DNA from 2 places in the Pseudomonas sp. R5-89-07 genome. Region 2 is predicted to be linked to the other one. Evidence: predicted binding sites of a transcription regulator. Region 2 holds the regulator's gene; the other holds the start of a gene.
The links. Region 2 encodes FliA, which starts transcription of late flagellar genes. Its sites were predicted from a motif close to CTAAAGTTTNNNNNNNNNNNGCCGNTAA; they were not measured.

Region 1 (9,066 bases), 960 kb from region 2:
CATGTCAGCGTCGAGCAACTGGTGCCCGAGGGGTGCCGTGCGGTGATCATCGCCCCGCACCCGGACGATGAAGTGCTCGGCTGCGGCGGTTTGCTGCAAGGGCTTGCCGCACTGGGCCGTCCCATTCAACTGATTTCGGTCACCGACGGCAGCGCCAGCCACCCAGGCTCCAAACGCTGGCCAGTGCAACGCCTGAGCGTGGTGCGCCCCCAGGAATCAGCCCAGGCCCTGCACCGCCTGGGCTTGCCGCTGCACAGTTTGAAATGGCTGCGCGCCGGCTTTACCGACAGCAAGGTCGCCGAGCGCGAAGCCGAGCTGACCGCGTTCATCCAGCGCTACCTCAAGCCCAACGACGTGGTGTTCGCGACGTGGCGCGAAGACGGCCACTGCGACCATGAAGCCGTCGGCCGCGCCAGCGCCGAAGCGGCCCGCGCCGTGGGTGCACAGCTGTATGAACTGCCGGTATGGACCTGGCACTGGGCGACTGCCGAAGACGGCATGGTGCCTTGGGAGCGCGCGCGCAAGATCCCGCTGACACCGGAAAAAGTCGCGCGCAAACGCCATGCTATCCACGCCTTTGCCAGCCAGTTGGAGGGCGACCCCCAGGTCGGCCTGCCCCCGGTGCTGGCGCCCTATGTGGTGGAGCGTTTGCTGCAACCTTTTGAAGTGGTGTTCGTTTGAGTGTGACAACCCCGTATTTCGACCAGATGTTCACCGGCAACGACGATCCCTGGGCGTTTCGTCAACGTTGGTATGAACAGCGCAAACGCGCGTTGACCCTGGCAGTCCTGACCCGCGCCCGCTACACCTCGATTTTCGAACCCGGCTGTGCCAATGGCGAGCTGAGCGCCGAATTGGCGGCGCGCGGTGATCGCTTGCTGTGCTGCGATACGGCGAGCGCTGCGGTGGCGCTGGCCAAGAAGCGGCTGGCGGGGTTTTCCAACGTTCAGGTAGAGCAACGCCGGTTGCCCGAACAATGGCCCTCGGGGCAATTCGAGCTGATTGTATTGAGTGAGCTGTGTTATTACCTGGACGTCGCTGATCTTGAGCGCCTGATTGACCACTGCCTCGATGCCCTGGCGGATAACGGCCAACTGCTGGCCTGCCACTGGCGACCGCCGATTGAAGGTTGCCCGCAAACCGCCGAACAGGTGCATGCCCTGCTCCAGCAGCGACTGGGCCTGCACGTTGTAGCGCGTCACCATGAGGATGATTTCCTGCTCGACCTGTGGGGCCGCGATGGCGCCTCGGTCGCAAGCCTCGAGGGCCTGCGATGATCGGCATCCTGATTCCGGTGCATAACGAAGAGGCGTTATTGGGCGAATGCCTTGACGCGGCAATGGTCGCCGCCAGCCATCCGCAACTGCACGGCGAAGCGGTACAGATCCTGGTGGTGCTCGACAGCTGCAGCGATGGCAGTGCAGCGATTGCCGGTGCGCGAGGCGTGCACTGCCTGGCCGTGCAGGCGCGTAATGTCGGGCATGCCCGCGGCGCGGGTGCGCAGCACCTGTTGGACCTGGGCGCGCGTTGGATTGCCTGTACCGACGCTGACAGTCGCGTTGCTGCGGACTGGCTGGTGGCGCAACTGGCGCTGGGCTGCGACGCCGTGTGCGGCACCGTGACCGTGGACGCCTGGAGCGAAGGCTTCGACGCGGCGGCGCAGATTCGCTATCACCAGGCGTATGAAGCCCACGACGGGCATCGGCATATCCACGGGGCCAACCTGGGGGTAAGCGCCAGCGCCTATTTGCAAGCGGGTGGATTTGAACCGTTGACGTGCCATGAGGATGTGCAATTGGTGCGCAATCTGGAACGCTGCGGTGCCTCCATCGCCTGGAGCCATACCCCGCAAGTGATCACCAGCGCACGCCTGGATTGCCGCGCCCAGGGCGGCTTCGCTGACTACCTGAAGAGCCTGATGCAGGTTTCTTGAAAAAACGCCATGGCGCCATTTTTCCTTGTCTATGCTTATAACGCTTCGCACAAGTCTCCAGGATCGGAGGCTGAGGTGAAGACTAAAGCAACAACCGACAAGGACGTGACACCCCATGAAACCTGCTTCCCTAAGCGAGGGCCGCCGCGGCTCCGCGCAAATCTGGAACAGCGCGCCCCAGTTGGCGCAAATCCCCGTTATCAGCGTGTCCAGCCTGGTTGCGCCAGGCGCGCGAGTGGTGGTGATCGCCCCCCACCCGGGCGATGAAGTGCTCGCTTGCGGCGGCTTGTTGCAATTGCTCAGCACCCGCGCCCACCCGTTGAAATTGATTTCCATCACCGATGGCAGCGCCAGCCATCCTGGCTCCAAGGTCTGGTCGGCCAGCCGGTTGAGTGTGGTCCGCCCCCAGGAAAGCGCCGAGGCCCTGCGCCGCCTGGGTATGCCACTGCACAGCCTGAAATGGATTCGTGGCGGGTTTCGCGATAACGCCCTGGCCGCCGATGAGCAACAGATCAGCCAGTTTATCGCCCGCTACCTGCAGCCGGGTGATGTGGTGTTTACCACCTGGCGCCATGACGGCAATGACGATCACGAAGCCGTCGGCCGGGCCAGCGCCAACGCGTGCGAGCAGGTGGGTGCGCAACTTTACGAACTGCCGATCTGGGCCTGGCACTGGCCCGCACGGGAAGGCGCGGTGATCCCCTGGCAGCGTGCGCGCAAGTTGCGCCTGGATACCTGGGGCATCGCCCACAAGCTGCATGCCGTGCACGCCTATGCCAGCCAGCTCACGGGCGACCCCGCCATCGGCTTGGCGCCGATACTCGCCCAGGTCTTGCTCGAACGCATGCGCGACCCCTACGAAATCGTATTCACCTAGGCAAAGGTGGCAAAACGCTGGTACGCGGCGTGTGAAAAATTCGTTAACTGATTAATCCCGTAGGCTTTTTCCCACAGGCTCAATCTGCCACACTGATGCGAATAATTATCAACAGTTTTATTATTCGCCACGGATGGCCTTCCGGGAGAGCTACATTCATGTCTGTGCCACACCATGGCGGCAAAGGGTTTTCACCGAGTCTGATCGCAATGGCTATCTGCCTGAGCACTTCCCACGCGGTCCTCGCCGCCGAGGCCGATGCGCCACCGAGCACCATTGAGCTTGGCGCCACCGAGGTGTCCGGCCAGCAGTTGGGCGAAACCACCGAAGGCAGCGAGTCGTACACCACCGGCTCGATGAAAACCGCAACCAAACTGCCACTGACCCTGCGCGAAACCCCGCAGGCCGTCACCGTGATTACGCGTCAGCGCATGGATGACCAGGCGATGACCAGCATCAACGACGTGGTGAACGCCACGCCGGGATTGTTCCTCAATTATTCCAACGGCCCCGGTCGCCAGGGCTACACCGCGCGCGGTTTCAACGTCGACAATCTGATGTACGACGGCATTCCCAGTGGCTATAACGGCGTTAATGTCGGTTCGCAGCCGAACCTGGCGATGTTCGATCGGGTCGAGGTGGTGCGCGGTGCCACCGGCCTGGTCACCGGCGCCGGTAACCCCTCGGCGGCCATCAACCTGATCCGCAAGCGGCCCCTGGCCGAGCAGAAAGTCACCTTGACCGGCGCCGCCGGCAGTTGGGACGACTACCGTGGCGAGCTTGACGCCTCCAGCCCCCTCAATGACAGCGGCACCTGGCGTGGCCGCGTAGTGACCTCTTACCGCGACGCCAACAGCTTCATCGACAAGGTCGAGCAGGATCACGGCCTGTTCTATGCCGTGACCGAAGCCGACCTGGGCGAAGACACCACGTTGACCCTCGGCTACTCCAACCAGAAAGACAAGACCAACTACTTCTGGGGCTCGTCGATGATCGGCCTGGACGGCCGTCACCTCGACCTGTCGCGCTCTTACAATCCCGGTACCGACTGGGAGAACAAGGACCAGGAGGTCAACACCGTCTTTGTCGAACTGCGCCAGCAGTTGGCCAATGACTGGAGCCTGCAGGTCAATGCCAACTACGCCGAGCAAGACGCGCTGTTCTCCGGTTCCTACAAGTCGCGCTGGACCAACAATACCCTGGCACGCACCGTATACCAGGCCGCCTTCGATCAGAACCAGGCCGGGGTCGACGCCTTTTTCAGTGGGCCTTTCCAGGCGTTCGGGCGCACCCATGAACTGGTCGTAGGCGCCAGCAAGCGCATCGAGGACACCACCACCCACGACTACAGCCCTTACGATCTGAACTGGCCGATCACGGCCGGCAAACCGAACTTCACCCGCACCAATAACCAGCGCGACGTCACCACCCAGGACGGCGTCTACGTCACCACCCGCCTGAGCCTGGCCGACCCGCTCAAGCTGATCCTGGGCGGGCGCCTGGACTGGTACGACTACGACAACCGCGATGGCGACGGCGACTACAAGGTCACCCGCAACCTCACCCGCTATGCGGGGCTGATCTACGACCTGGACGACCAGCACTCGGTGTACGCCAGCTACAGCGACATCTTCACCCCGCAAAGTGAGAAAAACACCTCCGCCACCCCGCTCAAGCCCATCGTCGGCAAGAATTATGAAGTCGGCATCAAGGGCGAATACCTGGGCGGCGCGCTGAATGCCAGTGTGGCGCTGTTCCGGGTCGACCAGGAAAACCGTGCGGTGCAGATCGTCGTGCCGGATTGCCCACAAGCCTCCTGCTACCAGGCTTCTGGCGAGATTCGCAGCCAGGGTATCGACTTCGAACTGCAGGGTGCGCTGACCGAGAATTGGCAGGTGGGCGGTGGCTACACCTACGCGCGCACCCACACCATCAAGGACGACGCCAACCCGCAGAAGGTCAACAAGCAGTTCGACACCGACACCCCGGAACACCTGTTCAAGGTGACCACCCGCTACAACTTCCAGGGCCCGCTGGAAAAACTTCGCGTGGGCGGCAATGTGTCCTGGCAGAGCCGCATGTACAACGACATCCAACTGGCGGACGGCAGCACCTATCGGCTCAAGCAAGGCGGCTACGCCGTCACCGACCTGATGGCCGGCTACCGGGTCAACCAGCACCTGGACCTGCAGCTCAACGCCAACAATATCTTTGATCGTCACTACTACCAGTCCATCTCCGAAGCCGTCACCTATGGCGGTGATTCCTACGGCGCCCCACGCAACATGATGTTGACGGCCAAGTACAGCTTCTGACCGCCACCGCGGCTGCCCGCTCGGGCAGCCATTGCTTAAAGTCCTCTTGCAATCTGCCGATAACCGTTTGCCGGATCGATGCCGGCAAATCGCCACCTCCTTTGTACTACCCGCGGCCCGCGTGGCACGCCGCATGCTTGGTTCCTGGCCAAACCACATGGAGTAAACGTGAATGCCTACGCGCTTTCTGGAGCACTACCGCAAGGCCGACCGCATCATGCTGGCGTTGATCTGGCTGATGTTCCTGTTCTCCCTCGGGCTGGCGTTCTGGCATGACACCTTTACCCAAGCGGTCATCGTCGGTGGCGGCAGCGGCGTGGTGCTGACTGCGCTGTACCGCGCCATGGGCGGCACCCGCGTGATGCGCTGCCTGCTGGGCGCCGGCCTGATGGTGATGGCCGCCTTGCACATCAACCAGGCCGAGGGTGTAATCGAATCGCACTTTGGTATTTTCGCGCTGCTGGCGGTGTTGACCTTCTACCGCGACTGGTTGCCGATCCTGGTGGCGGCGCTGACCATCGCCGTGCATCACCTGGTCTTCCATGCCTTGCAGCATCAAGGCGTGCCGGTATTTGTGATGGCCCATCACGGCGGCTGGACGATGATTTTCGTCCACGCGTTCTACGTGGTGATGGAAACGGTCGCCCTGCTCTACCTCGCCGTGCATAGCCAGGCCGAGGCGGTCGAAAGCCAGGAAATGCTCGAAAAAATGCTCGTCGTCACCTCGCAATTCACGCAAGACACCGCCCAGGGTGAAGCCAAGGTGCGGGTGTCCCTCGCCAAGCGCTTCGACCACTTCCTGCAGCAGCTCACCCACCTGATCGACGGTGTCGCCCGCGACTCCCACGGCCTGGGGCAACTCGGCCAGGAACTGGCCACAGCCAGCGGCACCCTGGAACAAGGCGCACGGCATCAACTGGCGCAGATCAATGAAATGACCGGCTCGATGCAGCGCATGGAAGACGCCATGGGCCACATTACCGTGCACGTCGAACAGGCGGTGGAGCACGCCGGCCAGGCCAGCCAGCAGATCGAGCGCGGTCAGCAAAGCGTGGGCCGCGCCCAGCATGAGATTACGCAACTGGCGTCACGCATTAATGGCACCGAATCCACCGTACAATCGCTGGCTGTACAGGCGGAGCAAATCGGCTCGGTGCTGGAGGTGATCAGCAGCATCGCCAACCAGACCAACCTGCTTGCCCTCAATGCCGCCATCGAAGCCGCCCGCGCCGGCGAGCAAGGCCGTGGCTTTGCCGTGGTCGCCGACGAAGTGCGCAGCCTGGCCCAACGTACCGCCCTCTCCACCCAGGAAATCCGGACCATTATCGAAGGCCTGCAGCAAGGCAGCCGCCAAGCCGTCGAAGCCATGCACGACAGCCGCCAGGGCGTGGAGCGCTGCGTGGCAGACAGCCAAGTGGCCGTCGACATGCTGCGCGCCGTGGGCGAAGACATCGCACACATCGACCAACTCAATGGCCGCATCGTCACCACCACCCGCGAGCAGACCTCGGCGAACCTGGAAATCGTAGAGCGCCTGCAGTCGGTGCAACACATCGCGCAAAACACCGCCAACGACGTCGAAACCCTCGCCCGCAGCAGCGAACGCCTGCCCCCCATCGCCGTGCGCCTGGATGCGCTGGGGCGCAGGTTTCATCCGTGACGTGGGGTGGTGGGGACTGAGGGCGCTGGCGAGGCGGTGACAGGGTCGACATATTCGTCGCCTGAACTACCGCTTTCGCAGCCTCGCTGGGGCTCGACAGCTCCCACAGGGGATGGGTGGCGTTGGGTGTGTCTCGGTTTGCAGAGCCATCTCAGCAGGCGCAGTTCTCAATAACAACACCGCTCAAATGTGGGAGCTGTCGAGCCCCAGCGAGGCTGCGATGGCGGCGGTACAGTCAACATCTTCGTTGCCTGACCCAACGCTTTCGCAGCCTCGCTAAAGCTCGACAGCTCCTACAGGAGATTGGTGCAATTCATGAGGCAGTCTTTGGCACTGACTCGCTTACAAAATCCTGGTAAGTGCGCAACGGCCGGCCGATGATCGCTTCCAGTCGCTCCACGCTGCCTGGCGCTGCCTGCATGCCGAACGCCTGGATGCCTTCCATCATCAGGCGCATGTCGTAGGCCAGCCAGGCAGGACCGTACGCCGCCAGTTGGGTTTCAAACGCGGCAACGTCATCGCCACCATAGGCGATTTCGCGGCCCAGGGCCGAGCTCCAGAGTTTGGCCACGCCGGCTCCCGTCAACGCCTGCGGCCCTACCAGCTCCAGCGTCACGCGCTGCAGCGCAGTGGCGGCCTGGTCGCGTCGCAACAGCTCGGCCACGGCGATGTCGGCAATGTCCCGCGTGTCGATCATCGACACACCGGCCGAGCCGATGGGCATCGGGTACACCGCGTAGTCCTGGATCGTCTGCTGCACCATCAGGTCGTTTTGCATGAAGTACGCCGGGCGCAGAACGGTCGCGGGAATATCGAAGCTTTCGATCATGCGTTCAACGGTGTGCTTGCCGGTGAAGTGCGGCACCTGGGTGAACGTGTCGGCATGGATCACCGACAAGTAAACCACCCGCTCGATGCCCGCCTCCCGGGCGAGGTTCAGAGCGATGATCGCTTGGGTGACCTCATCGGGCGTCACCGCATTCAGCAAAAACAGGGTACGTACCGACGCCAGAGCGGCGCGCATGGACGCTACATCGGTAAGGTCGCCGACCACTTCGGTGACGCCTGCCGGAAAGTCCCGTTTACCCGCCTGGCGCACCAGGGCCTTGACCGCTGCGCCGCGCTGGGCGAGGCCTTGGGTGACGAGTGAACCGAGGGTGCCAGTGGCGCCGACTACTAGAATGCTCATGAATAAAACTCCTGCGTGGGATCAATGGGTTTGGGTTGGAACCCACAGTAATTCGTTGCATAACGAAAACGAAGGCCACAGAATCTAGACACCTCGTTTCAAAAATGGAACACCATGAACCTCAACGCCCTGATCGATTTCATCCTCGTCGCCACCAACGAGAGCCTGGGCAGGGCCAGCCGCGCCAGCGGTGTGTCCAAGGCCACGCTGTCGCGCCGAATCGCCGACCTTGAAGAGCAACTGGGCGTACGGCTGATCGAACGCAGTGCCCGTGGGCTCAAGCTCACCGAGGCAGGCGAGCTGCTGATGTCGCGCACCGAGGGCCCGCTGGGCGAGGTGACCGAAGCGCTGACCGCCGCACGCGAAGGCCTATCGACTCCCCGCGGTCGCTTGCGCGTGGCCGCCCCGATTCTGTTCTCCCAGCTGGCCATGGGCGGGATTGGCGCACGCTTCTGCGCCGCCTACCCGGACGTGGTCATCGACGTGGTGGCCGAAGACCGCCTGGTGGACCTGGTGGACGAGCAATTCGACGTCGCCATTCGCATCAACCCCAGCCCGGATAGCAATCTGGTCGGTCGATGCTTCGCCAAGGACCGCCTGGTGGTGGTAGCCGCGCCCGCCATACCCAAGCCGCAGCCGGGTGCAATCCGGCAGGTGGCGAGCATCGTAACGTCAGGGCTCATGCCCACCCATTGGCGGCTGGATGGCGGGCAGCTGGTGCTGGAACCGCTCCCCAGGCTGCAGTTCTCTTCGTTACTGATGGTGCGCGATGCAGCGATCGCCGGTGGCGGCGCAGCGCTGATTCCGCAATCCATCGCGTGGGCGCCACTGGCCCGGGGCGAACTGGTCCAGTGGGGCACGGTGTCCGAGATCGAGCCAGAGCTTTGGGTGTTGCACACCTCCCGGCGCCTGGCCGCGCCCAAGGTGCGCGCTTTTGTCGACTTCATCTGCGCGCAGTACCCGGACATGTCGCTGGTACTGCGGGGTTGAACGGCAACCAACCCATGCTGCGCGCAACCGCCGCCGGATGCGCGACGCTGCGCCGTGACCATCCGCCAGCCGCAGCACCGTAACTCATCGCCTTTCGTCCGC
Region 2 (9,066 bases):
GCGCCTGCTCTTCAAGCACCGCCAACTGGAACTCATCCAGCGCAGTCTCAGGCTCGACGGCCGGCTCCAGCACCAGGATCGGTTCCGGCAGCTCCTCGGCGGTCGCATCCTGCAGCAAGGCATCCAGGTAGGATTCCAGTGCCAGTTGCGGCCGGGTCTTGAAATCAAGGGGACGATTCATCACGCCACCTGCGCCACGAGTTGCTGGGACAGCAGGTGCTTGAGCAACGCGCGATAGGCCAGCACGCCACGGCTCTTGCCGTCGAATTGCGACGGCGTGAGCCCGGCGCGGCTGGCGTCACGCAGGCGCGTGTCCACCGGAATGTAACCGTTCCAGATGGTGTCCGGGTAGGCATCGCGCAGTACCCGCAGGGTGCCGAGGGACGCCTGGGTACGACGGTCGAACAAGGTCGGCACAATGCTGAACGGCAGCGCCTGTTTGCGCGAACGGTTGATCATCGCCAGGGTGCTGACCATGCGCTCCAGGCCTTTGACCGCCAGGTGTTCGGTCTGTACCGGGATCACCAACTGCTGGCTGGCCGCCAAGGCATTGACCATCAGCACGCCGAGCAAGGGCGGGCTGTCGATGATCGCGTAGTCGAAGTCCTGCCACAGTTGCGCCAGGGTCTTGGCGATCACCAGGCCCAGGCCGCTCTGGCCCGGCGACTGGCGCTCAAGGGTGGCCAGGGCGGTGCTGGACGGCAACAGCGAAATACTGTCATTGCTGGTGGGCAGCAGCAGCTGCCCAGGCAAGTCGCTCGGCACGTTGCCCTTGTGCAGGAACAAGTCATAGCAACTGTGCTCCAGCGCATCCGGGTCGTAGCCGAAATAGCTGGTCATGGAGCCGTGGGGGTCCAGGTCGACCACGACCACGCGCTTGCCCGCCTCGGCCAGCAACCCGGCTAAAGCGATGGACGTGGTGGTCTTGCCGACCCCACCCTTTTGATTGGCAACTGCCCAGACTCTCATTCGGTTGGTTCCTCCCGGCGGGCACAGGCGCGACCGAGACATTGCATTGGTTATTGAGCCGGTGACGGAGAATTGACGGAGCTTGCCCGCACCGGCGGCTTCGCAGAGGCCGGTGCAGTTTGTGTGCCAGCGCGCCTCAACGCCGCATCCGGTGTTGCATTCGCCGTGCCGGTGCCGGTCAGGCTGCGGCGTACATCCAGGTTACGCGACACCACCAGCACTACCCGTCGGTTGCGCGCACGGCCTTCGACCGTGGCGTTATTGGCCACCGGCTGGAACTCACCGTAGCCCACCGACGCCAGGCGCTGGGGGTTCACGCCCTGCATCGCGAGCATGCGCACGATGCTTGCCGCCCGGGCCGAGGAGAGCTCCCAATTGGTCGGGTACTGCGCCGTGCTGATCGGCAAGTTGTCGGTAAAGCCCTCGACGTGAATCGGATTTTCAAACGGTTTGAGGATCGCCGCCACCTTATCGATGATGGTGAAGGCCTGATCGCTGGGCAGCGCATCGGCGCTGGCGAACAACAGGCTGGAGTTCAGCTCGATCTCCACCCACAGCTCATTGCCGCGCACGGTCATCTGGTTGGAACGGATCAGGTCGCCGAACGCGGCGCTGATATCGTCGGCGATGCTTTTGAGCGGATCGCTGGTGCCGCCGATGCCGGCAGCGGTTTCATCGCTGTCATTGACCAGCGGCTTGGCCGGGGTCACCGTCTTGGGCCGTTCATCGCCAATAGGGATAGGCTTGAGCGCGCGATCGGAGTCGGAAAACACCCCGATCAACGCTTCGGAAATGACTTTGTACTTGCCTTCGTTCACCGACGAGATCGAATACATCACCACGAAAAACGCAAACAGCAAGGTTATGAAGTCCGCGTAGGACACCAGCCAGCGTTCATGGTTGACGTGTTCTTCTGGCTCGCGACGGCGACGGCTCACAGGCACTTCCCTCCACAAACCGACCCCACTGTAGGAGCGAGCTTGCTCGCGAAAAACACGAGGCCGACGCATTCATCCAGGATGCACGCGTTATCGTTGACGTTTCTCGCGAGCAAGCTCGCTCCTACAGAATTCATGCCCATCAATCCATGAAGCCCTGGAGCTTCAATTCGATGGAGCGCGGGTTTTCGCCCTCGGCGATCGACAGGATGCCTTCGAGCAGCATTTCGCGGTAACGGGACTGGCGCAGGGCAATCGACTTGAGCTTGCTCGCCACCGGCAGCAGCACCAGGTTGGCGCTCGCCACACCATAGATGGTGGCGACAAACGCCACGGCAATGCCGCTGCCCAGTTGCGAAGGGTCAGCCAGGTTGCCCATCACATGAATCAGGCCCATCACCGCGCCGATGATGCCGATGGTCGGCGCGTAACCGCCCATGCTTTCAAATACTTTGGCCGCGTTGATGTCGCGGCTTTCCTGGGTGTAGAAATCCACCTCGAGGATGCTGCGGATCGCCTCCGGCTCCGCGCCGTCCACCAGCAACTGCAGGCCCTTGCGCGCGTAGCTGTCGGGCTCGGCATCGGCTATGCCTTCCAGGCCCAGCAAGCCTTCCTTGCGTGCAGTGAGGCTCCAGTTGACCACACGGTCGATGCCGCCTGGCAGGTCGACGCGTGGCGGGAAAATGATCCAGATCAGGATCTGCATCGCACGCTTGAATGAGCTCAGCGGCGACTGCAACAGCGCCGCGCCCACGGTGCCACCAATCACGATCAGCGCCGCCGGGCCGTTGGCCAGCGCGCCCAGATGGCCGCCTTCCAGGTAGTTGCCGCCGATAATGGCAACGAACGCCAGAGTGATGCCGATCAGGCTCAAGACATCCATCAGAGGCAGGCCTCCACCAGATGTTTGCCGATGTCGTCCAGGCTGTAGACCGCATCGGCCAGGTCAGCCTTGACGATGGCCATGGGCATGCCATAGATCACGCAGCTGGCTTCGTCCTGGGCCCAGATGGCGCTGCCGCCCTGCTTGAGCAGGCGTGCGCCCTCACGACCGTCGGCGCCCATGCCGGTGAGCACCACCGCCAGAACTTTGTCACCGTAGGACTTGGCCGCCGAACCGAAGGTGATATCCACACACGGCTTGTAGTTGAGGCGCTCGTCGCCCGGCAGGATTTTGATCGCGCCACGGCCATCCACCATCATCTGCTTGCCGCCCGGGGCCAGCAGCGCCAGGCCAGGGCGCAAGATGTCGCCATCCTCGGCTTCCTTGACGCTGATGCGGCACAGCTTGTCCAAACGCTCGGCAAAAGCCTTGGTGAACGCGGCGGGCATGTGCTGCACCAGCACGATTGGCGCCGGGAAGTTGGCCGGCAGTTGGGTCAACACACGCTGCAGGGCCACCGGCCCGCCCGTGGATGTACCAATCGCCACCAGCTTGTAGGCCTTGCGCTTGGGCGCGGGCGAATGGGCGCTCGGTGCAGCCGCGCGGGCAGGCGTTGTCGGCGCGGGCCGAGCAACCGGTGCGGGCGCCGGGCGGCTGAACGATGAAGTCGGCGCGACCACGGGTGCGGGTGCAGGTGTCGGCGCGGGTGCGCTGAACAGACTGCGGCGGTTACTGCGCGAGATGCTGTGCACCTTCTCGCACAGCATCTGCTTGACCTTCTCGGGGTTGCGCGAGATATCTTCGAAATTCTTCGGCAAAAAATCCACCGCGCCGGCATCCAGCGCATCCAGGGTCACCCGGGCGCCTTCGTGGGTCAGCGAGGAGAACATCAACACCGGTGTGGGGCAGCGCTGCATGATATGACGCACGGCCGTGATGCCATCCATCATCGGCATCTCGTAGTCCATGGTGATCACGTCCGGCTTCAACGCAATGGCTTGATCGATCGCCTCTTTGCCATTGGTGGCCGTGCCGACTACCTGGATCGTTGGATCGGCGGAAAGAATCTCCGAGACGCGGCGGCGGAAGAAACCCGAATCGTCCACCACCAGGACCTTGACTGCCATAAACACTCCGTTAGACGGGGCGGGCGCTATCGCCCTGCCCCGCCAGAATCAAATACGCCGTGCGGCGTAACGCTTGAGCATGCTCGGGACATCGAGAATCAGCGCGATGCGGCCGTCACCCGTGATGGTTGCGCCCGACATGCCTGGGGTTCCCTGCAGCATTTTGCCCAACGGCTTGATGACCACTTCTTCCTGGCCCACCAGCTGGTCGACCACAAAGCCGATGCGCTGGGTGCCCACCGACAGAATCACCACATGGCCTTCGCGCTGCTCTTCATGCTTGGCCGAGGCCACCAGCCAGCGCTTGAGGTAGAACAATGGCAATGCCTTGTCGCGCACGATCACCACTTCCTGGCCGTCCACCACGTTGGTGCGCGAGAGGTCGAGGTGGAAAATCTCGTTGACGTTGACCAGCGGGAAGGCGAATGCCTGGTTGCCCAGCATCACCATCAGGGTCGGCATGATCGCCAAGGTCAACGGCACCTTGATGACGATTTTCGAGCCCTGGCCCTTGGTCGAGTAGATATTGATCGAGCCGTTGAGCTGGCTGATCTTGGTCTTCACCACGTCCATGCCGACGCCACGGCCGGACACGTCGGAAATCTCGGTCTTGGTCGAGAAGCCGGGGGCAAAGATCAAGTTGTAGCACTCGGTGTCGGTGAGGCGGTCGGCGGCGTCCTTGTCCATCACGCCACGCTTGACCGCGATATTGCGCAAAATGGTCGGGTCCATGCCTTTGCCGTCATCGGTGATCGACAGCAGGATATGGTCGCCCTCTTGCTCCGCCGCCAGGATCACTTTGCCACCCCGTGACTTGCCCGAGGCTTCGCGCTCTTCCGGGGTTTCCACGCCATGGTCGACGGCGTTGCGCACCAAGTGGACCAGCGGGTCGGCCAGGGCCTCGACGAGGTTCTTGTCGAGGTCGGTTTCTTCGCCCACCAGTTCCAGAATGATTTCTTTCTTGAGCTGGCGCGCCAAGTCACGCACCAGGCGCGGGAAGCGGCCGAAGACTTTCTTGATCGGCTGCATGCGCGTTTTCATCACGGCGGTTTGCAGGTCGGCGGTGACCACGTCGAGGTTCGACACGGCCTTCTGCATGGTTTCATCACCACTGTTCAGACCCAGGCGTACCAGGCGGTTACGCACCAGTACCAGTTCGCCGACCATGTTCATGATGTCGTCCAGGCGCGCAGTGTCCACGCGCACGGTGGTTTCGGCTTCACTGGCAGGTTTTTCGCCAACCGGCGCCGCGGCGGCACGCGCCGGAGCGGGCGCGGCAGCCGGTGCAGGCGCTGGCTTGGCGACCGGCGCCGCGGCCTTGGCAGCAACCGGTGCGGGCGTAGCGACCGCTGCGGCGGTGACCGGGGCCGGGGCCACTTCGGTGAACTTGCCTTTGCCGTGCAGTTCGTCCAGCAACGCCTCGAACTCGTTGTCGGAGATCAGTCCATCAGCGGCCGGTTCAGACTTGGCGGCTGGAGCGGCTGCGGTGGCCGCAACATTCGGCAGGGCTTCGGCGACGAACGTGCCTTTGCCATGCAGTTGATCGAGCAGGGCCTCGAATTCATCGTCGGTAATATCGGTGCTGGCGCTGGCGGCCGGCGCTGGCGGTGCAGCGGCGGGTGCCACGGCGTCGGCCGCGAACTGGCCCTTGCCATGCAACTGGTCGAGCAGGGATTCGAATTCCGCATCGGTAATGTCTTCGCTGGTCGGCGCGGCAACCGGCGCGGCCGGAGCCGTGGCCGGAGCCTCAGCTTGAGCCTTGACCGCATTGAGCGAATCGAGCAGCTGTTCGAACTCGCTGTCGGTCACGTCCGGCTCGGCTTCTACCACAGGCTCAGGCTCGGCTTGCGCAACCGGTGCTTCGGCGGCGGGTTCCGCCAGGCGCGCTAGGGCGGCCAGCAGTTCCGGCGTGGCGGCGGTGACCGGTGCACGTTCACGCACTTGGCTGAACATGCCGTTGACCGCATCCAGTGCTTCGAGAATCACGTCCATCAACTCCGAGTCAACCTGACGCTCACCCTTGCGCAGGATGTCGAACACGTTCTCGGCGATGTGGCAGCACTCCACCAGCTCATGGAGCTGGAGGAAGCCGGCGCCCCCTTTTACAGTGTGAAAACCGCGAAAAATTGCATTGAGCAGGTTCGCATCATCCGGACGGCTTTCCAGCTCGACCAGTTGTTCGGACAGTTGCTCTAAAATTTCGCCGGCCTCTACAAGGAAATCCTGAAGGATTTCTTCATCGGCGCCGAAGCTCATGTGGGTGCTCCTTAGAAGCCTAAACTGGACAGCAAATCGTCTACGTCATCTTGACCGGATACGACGTCTTCACGTTTATCGGCATGAATCTGCGGACCTTCACCCTTGGCGAGATGTTTTTGTGGATCTTTTTCCGAGAGGATCGCTTCGCGGTCATGTTCGATGCCGGCAAAACGGTCGACCTGGCCGGCCATGAGCACCAGTTTGAGCAGGTTGCTTTCCACTTCGGTGACCAATTGGGTCACACGCTTGATCACCTGACCGGTAAGGTCCTGATAATCCTGGGCGAGCAGAATGTCGTTGAGGTTGCTGGCCACCGTGCGGTTTTCCTGTTCGCTGCGCGACAGAAAACCGTCGACTCTGCGGGCCAGCTCACGGAACTCTTCAGCCCCCACTTCACGGCGCATGAAGCGCCCCCAGTCAACGCTCAAGGCCTGGGCTTCGCTGGCCATGCCGTTGACCAGAGGCGTAGCGTTTTCCACCAGGTCCATGGTGCGGTTGGCCGCCGCCTCGGTCAGCCTGACCACATAGGACAGGCGTTCAGTGGCGTCGGTGATCTGCGAAATTTCTTCGGCCTGGGGCATGCGCGGGTCAATCTGGAAATTGACGATCGCACTGTGCAGCTCACGCGTGAGCTTGCCCACTTCCTGGTACAGGCCGCGGTCACGGGTCTGGTTAAGCTCATGGATCAACTGCACCGCATCGGCGAACTGGCCTTTTTCGAGGCTTTCGACCAACTGGTGAGCATGTTTTTTCAAGGTCGACTCAAAGTCGCCCTGTGACGTTTCGTTATGCTCCATAGCTCCCCCGCGATGGCATTAGCCGTGGATGCGTTCGAAGATTTTTTCGATCTTCTCTTTCAAGGCCAATGCTGTGAATGGCTTGACCACGTAACCGTTGACCCCGGCCTGGGCGGCTTCGATGATCTGTTCACGCTTGGCTTCGGCGGTCACCATCAGCACCGGCAGGCTGCGCAGTTTTTCATCGGCGCGCACATGGCGCAGCAAGTCGATACCGGTCATGCCCGGCATGTTCCAGTCGGTTACCAGAAAGTCGATGCTCCCGCTGTTGAGGATCGGAATGGCTGTAATGCCGTCGTCCGCCTCGACCGTGTTTGTGAACCCAAGGTCACGCAACAGGTTTTTTATGATCCGCCGCATCGTTGAGAAGTCATCAACGATGAGGATTTTCATGTTCTTGTCCAATTCGACCTCCAAGCAGTCTTAAACGCGCCCAGCACCTGGACGCGCCACTTCAATCAACAGGCGTTACACAAAAAGGACTGCCCAGGGCACCACGGAGCGAACCCGCAAGGGCCGAAACCCTCGCGGTAGCGTCTGCAGTGTCCCCACACTGCCTGTCAGCGCGCGCGCCACTCTCCCAACCGCCCCCGCAAGCGGGCCGCGCACTGGCTATGCAACTGGCTGACACGCGATTCGCTGACCCCCAGGACCTCACCGATTTCCTTGAGGTTCAGCTCCTCGTCGTAGTACAGCGCCAACACCAGGCGCTCGCGCTCCGGCAAATTGGCAATGGCCTCCGCCAGCGCTCCCTGGAAACGTTCATCTTCCAGATCGCGCGACGGTTCCATATGCGCGCTCGCGCCGTCCTCATGCAGCCCTTCGTGTTCGCCGTCCTGCAACAGGTCGTCGAAACTGAACAGGCGGCTGCCCAAGGTATCGTTCAAAATCCCGTAATAATCGTCGAGACTCAATTGGAGTTCGGCCGCAACTTCATGATCTTTAGCGTCACGACCGGTTTTTGCTTCAATTGCGCGAATTGCGTCACTGACCATTCGCGTATTGCGGTGTACCGAGCGCGGCGCCCAATCCCCTTTACGCACCTCATCGAGCATCGCGCCACGGATACGGATACCCGCATACGTCTCGAAACTCGCACCCTTGCTCGCGTCGTATTTGGTCGACACTTCAAGCAGGCCGATCATCCCGGCCTGGATCAGGTCTTCCACCTGCACGCTGGCGGGCAGGCGCGCCAACAGGTGATAGGCAATGCGCTTGACCAGCGGCGCATAGCGCTCGATCAACTCGCCCTGACTGTCACGTGCCGACTTTTTGTAAAGGTTGTAGCCGCTGGATGTCATAGCACAGGTCCTGCGCTCGTCTGATGCACCAATCGCTCGACGAAAAACTCCAGATGCCCGCGAGGGTTGGCCGGCAACGGCCAGGTATCAACCTTCTGGGCAATGGCCTTGAACGCCAGCGCGCACTTGGAACGAGGGAACGCTTCGTAGACCGCACGCTGCTTTTGCACGGCCTTGCGTACACACTCGTCATAGGGAACCGCACCGACGTATTGTAAGGCGACGTCGAGAAAGCGATCCGTGACCTTGGTCAACTTGGCGAACAGGTTGCGCCCTTCCTGCGGGCTCTGGGCCATATTGGCCAGCACGCGGAAGCGGTTCATGCCGTAGTCACGGTTAAGCAGTTTGATCAGGGCGTAGGCGTCAGTGATCGAGGTGGGTTCGTCGCACACCACCAGCAGCACTTCTTGCGCTGCGCGGACAAAGCTGACCACCGACTCGCCGATCCCGGCTGCGGTGTCGATCACCAGCACGTCGAGGTTGTCGCCGATATCGCTGAAGGCCTGGATCAGGCCGGCATGCTGCGCCGGGCTCAGGTGCACCATGCTCTGGGTACCCGAGGCGGCCGGCACGATGCGGATGCCACCGGGGCCCTGGAGCAGCACATCGCGCAGCTCACAGCGGCCTTCGATCACATCGGCGAGGGTGTGTTTGGGTGTCAGCCCCAGCAGAACGTCCACGTTCGCCAGGCCCAGGTCAGCATCCAGCAGCATGACGCGACGGCCAAGCTCTGCCAGCGCCAGGGACAAATTCACTGACACGTTAGTTTTGCCGACGCCACCTTTGCCGCCG

Region 1: C4J94_RS14775 (methyl-accepting chemotaxis protein) is a predicted target of FliA. The motif match lies at 5,161-5,188, and genes of this name have one in related genera.

What each region holds. Positions count from the first base shown of each region.
Region 1 is NZ_CP027727.1:3,216,467-3,225,532, forward strand. It holds gene C4J94_RS14750 (PIG-L deacetylase family protein) at 1-681, shown strand, start outside; gene C4J94_RS14755 (SAM-dependent methyltransferase) at 678-1,277, shown strand; gene C4J94_RS14760 (glycosyltransferase family 2 protein) at 1,274-1,933, shown strand; gene C4J94_RS14765 (PIG-L deacetylase family protein) at 2,049-2,810, shown strand; gene C4J94_RS14770 (TonB-dependent siderophore receptor) at 2,969-5,125, shown strand; gene C4J94_RS14775 (methyl-accepting chemotaxis protein) at 5,298-6,785, shown strand; gene C4J94_RS14780 (NmrA/HSCARG family protein) at 7,099-7,974, opposite strand; gene C4J94_RS14785 (LysR family transcriptional regulator) at 8,089-8,964, shown strand.
Region 2 is NZ_CP027727.1:4,177,212-4,186,277, forward strand. It holds gene C4J94_RS18975 (CheW domain-containing protein) at 1-181, opposite strand, end outside; gene C4J94_RS18980 (ParA family protein) at 181-969, opposite strand; gene motD (flagellar motor protein MotD) at 1,020-1,907, opposite strand; gene C4J94_RS18990 (flagellar motor protein) at 2,050-2,790, opposite strand; gene C4J94_RS18995 (chemotaxis response regulator protein-glutamate methylesterase) at 2,790-3,917, opposite strand; gene C4J94_RS19000 (chemotaxis protein CheA) at 3,966-6,173, opposite strand; gene C4J94_RS19005 (protein phosphatase CheZ) at 6,185-6,973, opposite strand; gene C4J94_RS19010 (chemotaxis response regulator CheY) at 6,992-7,366, opposite strand; gene fliA (RNA polymerase sigma factor FliA) at 7,534-8,274, opposite strand; gene fleN (flagellar synthesis regulator FleN) at 8,271-9,066, opposite strand, start outside.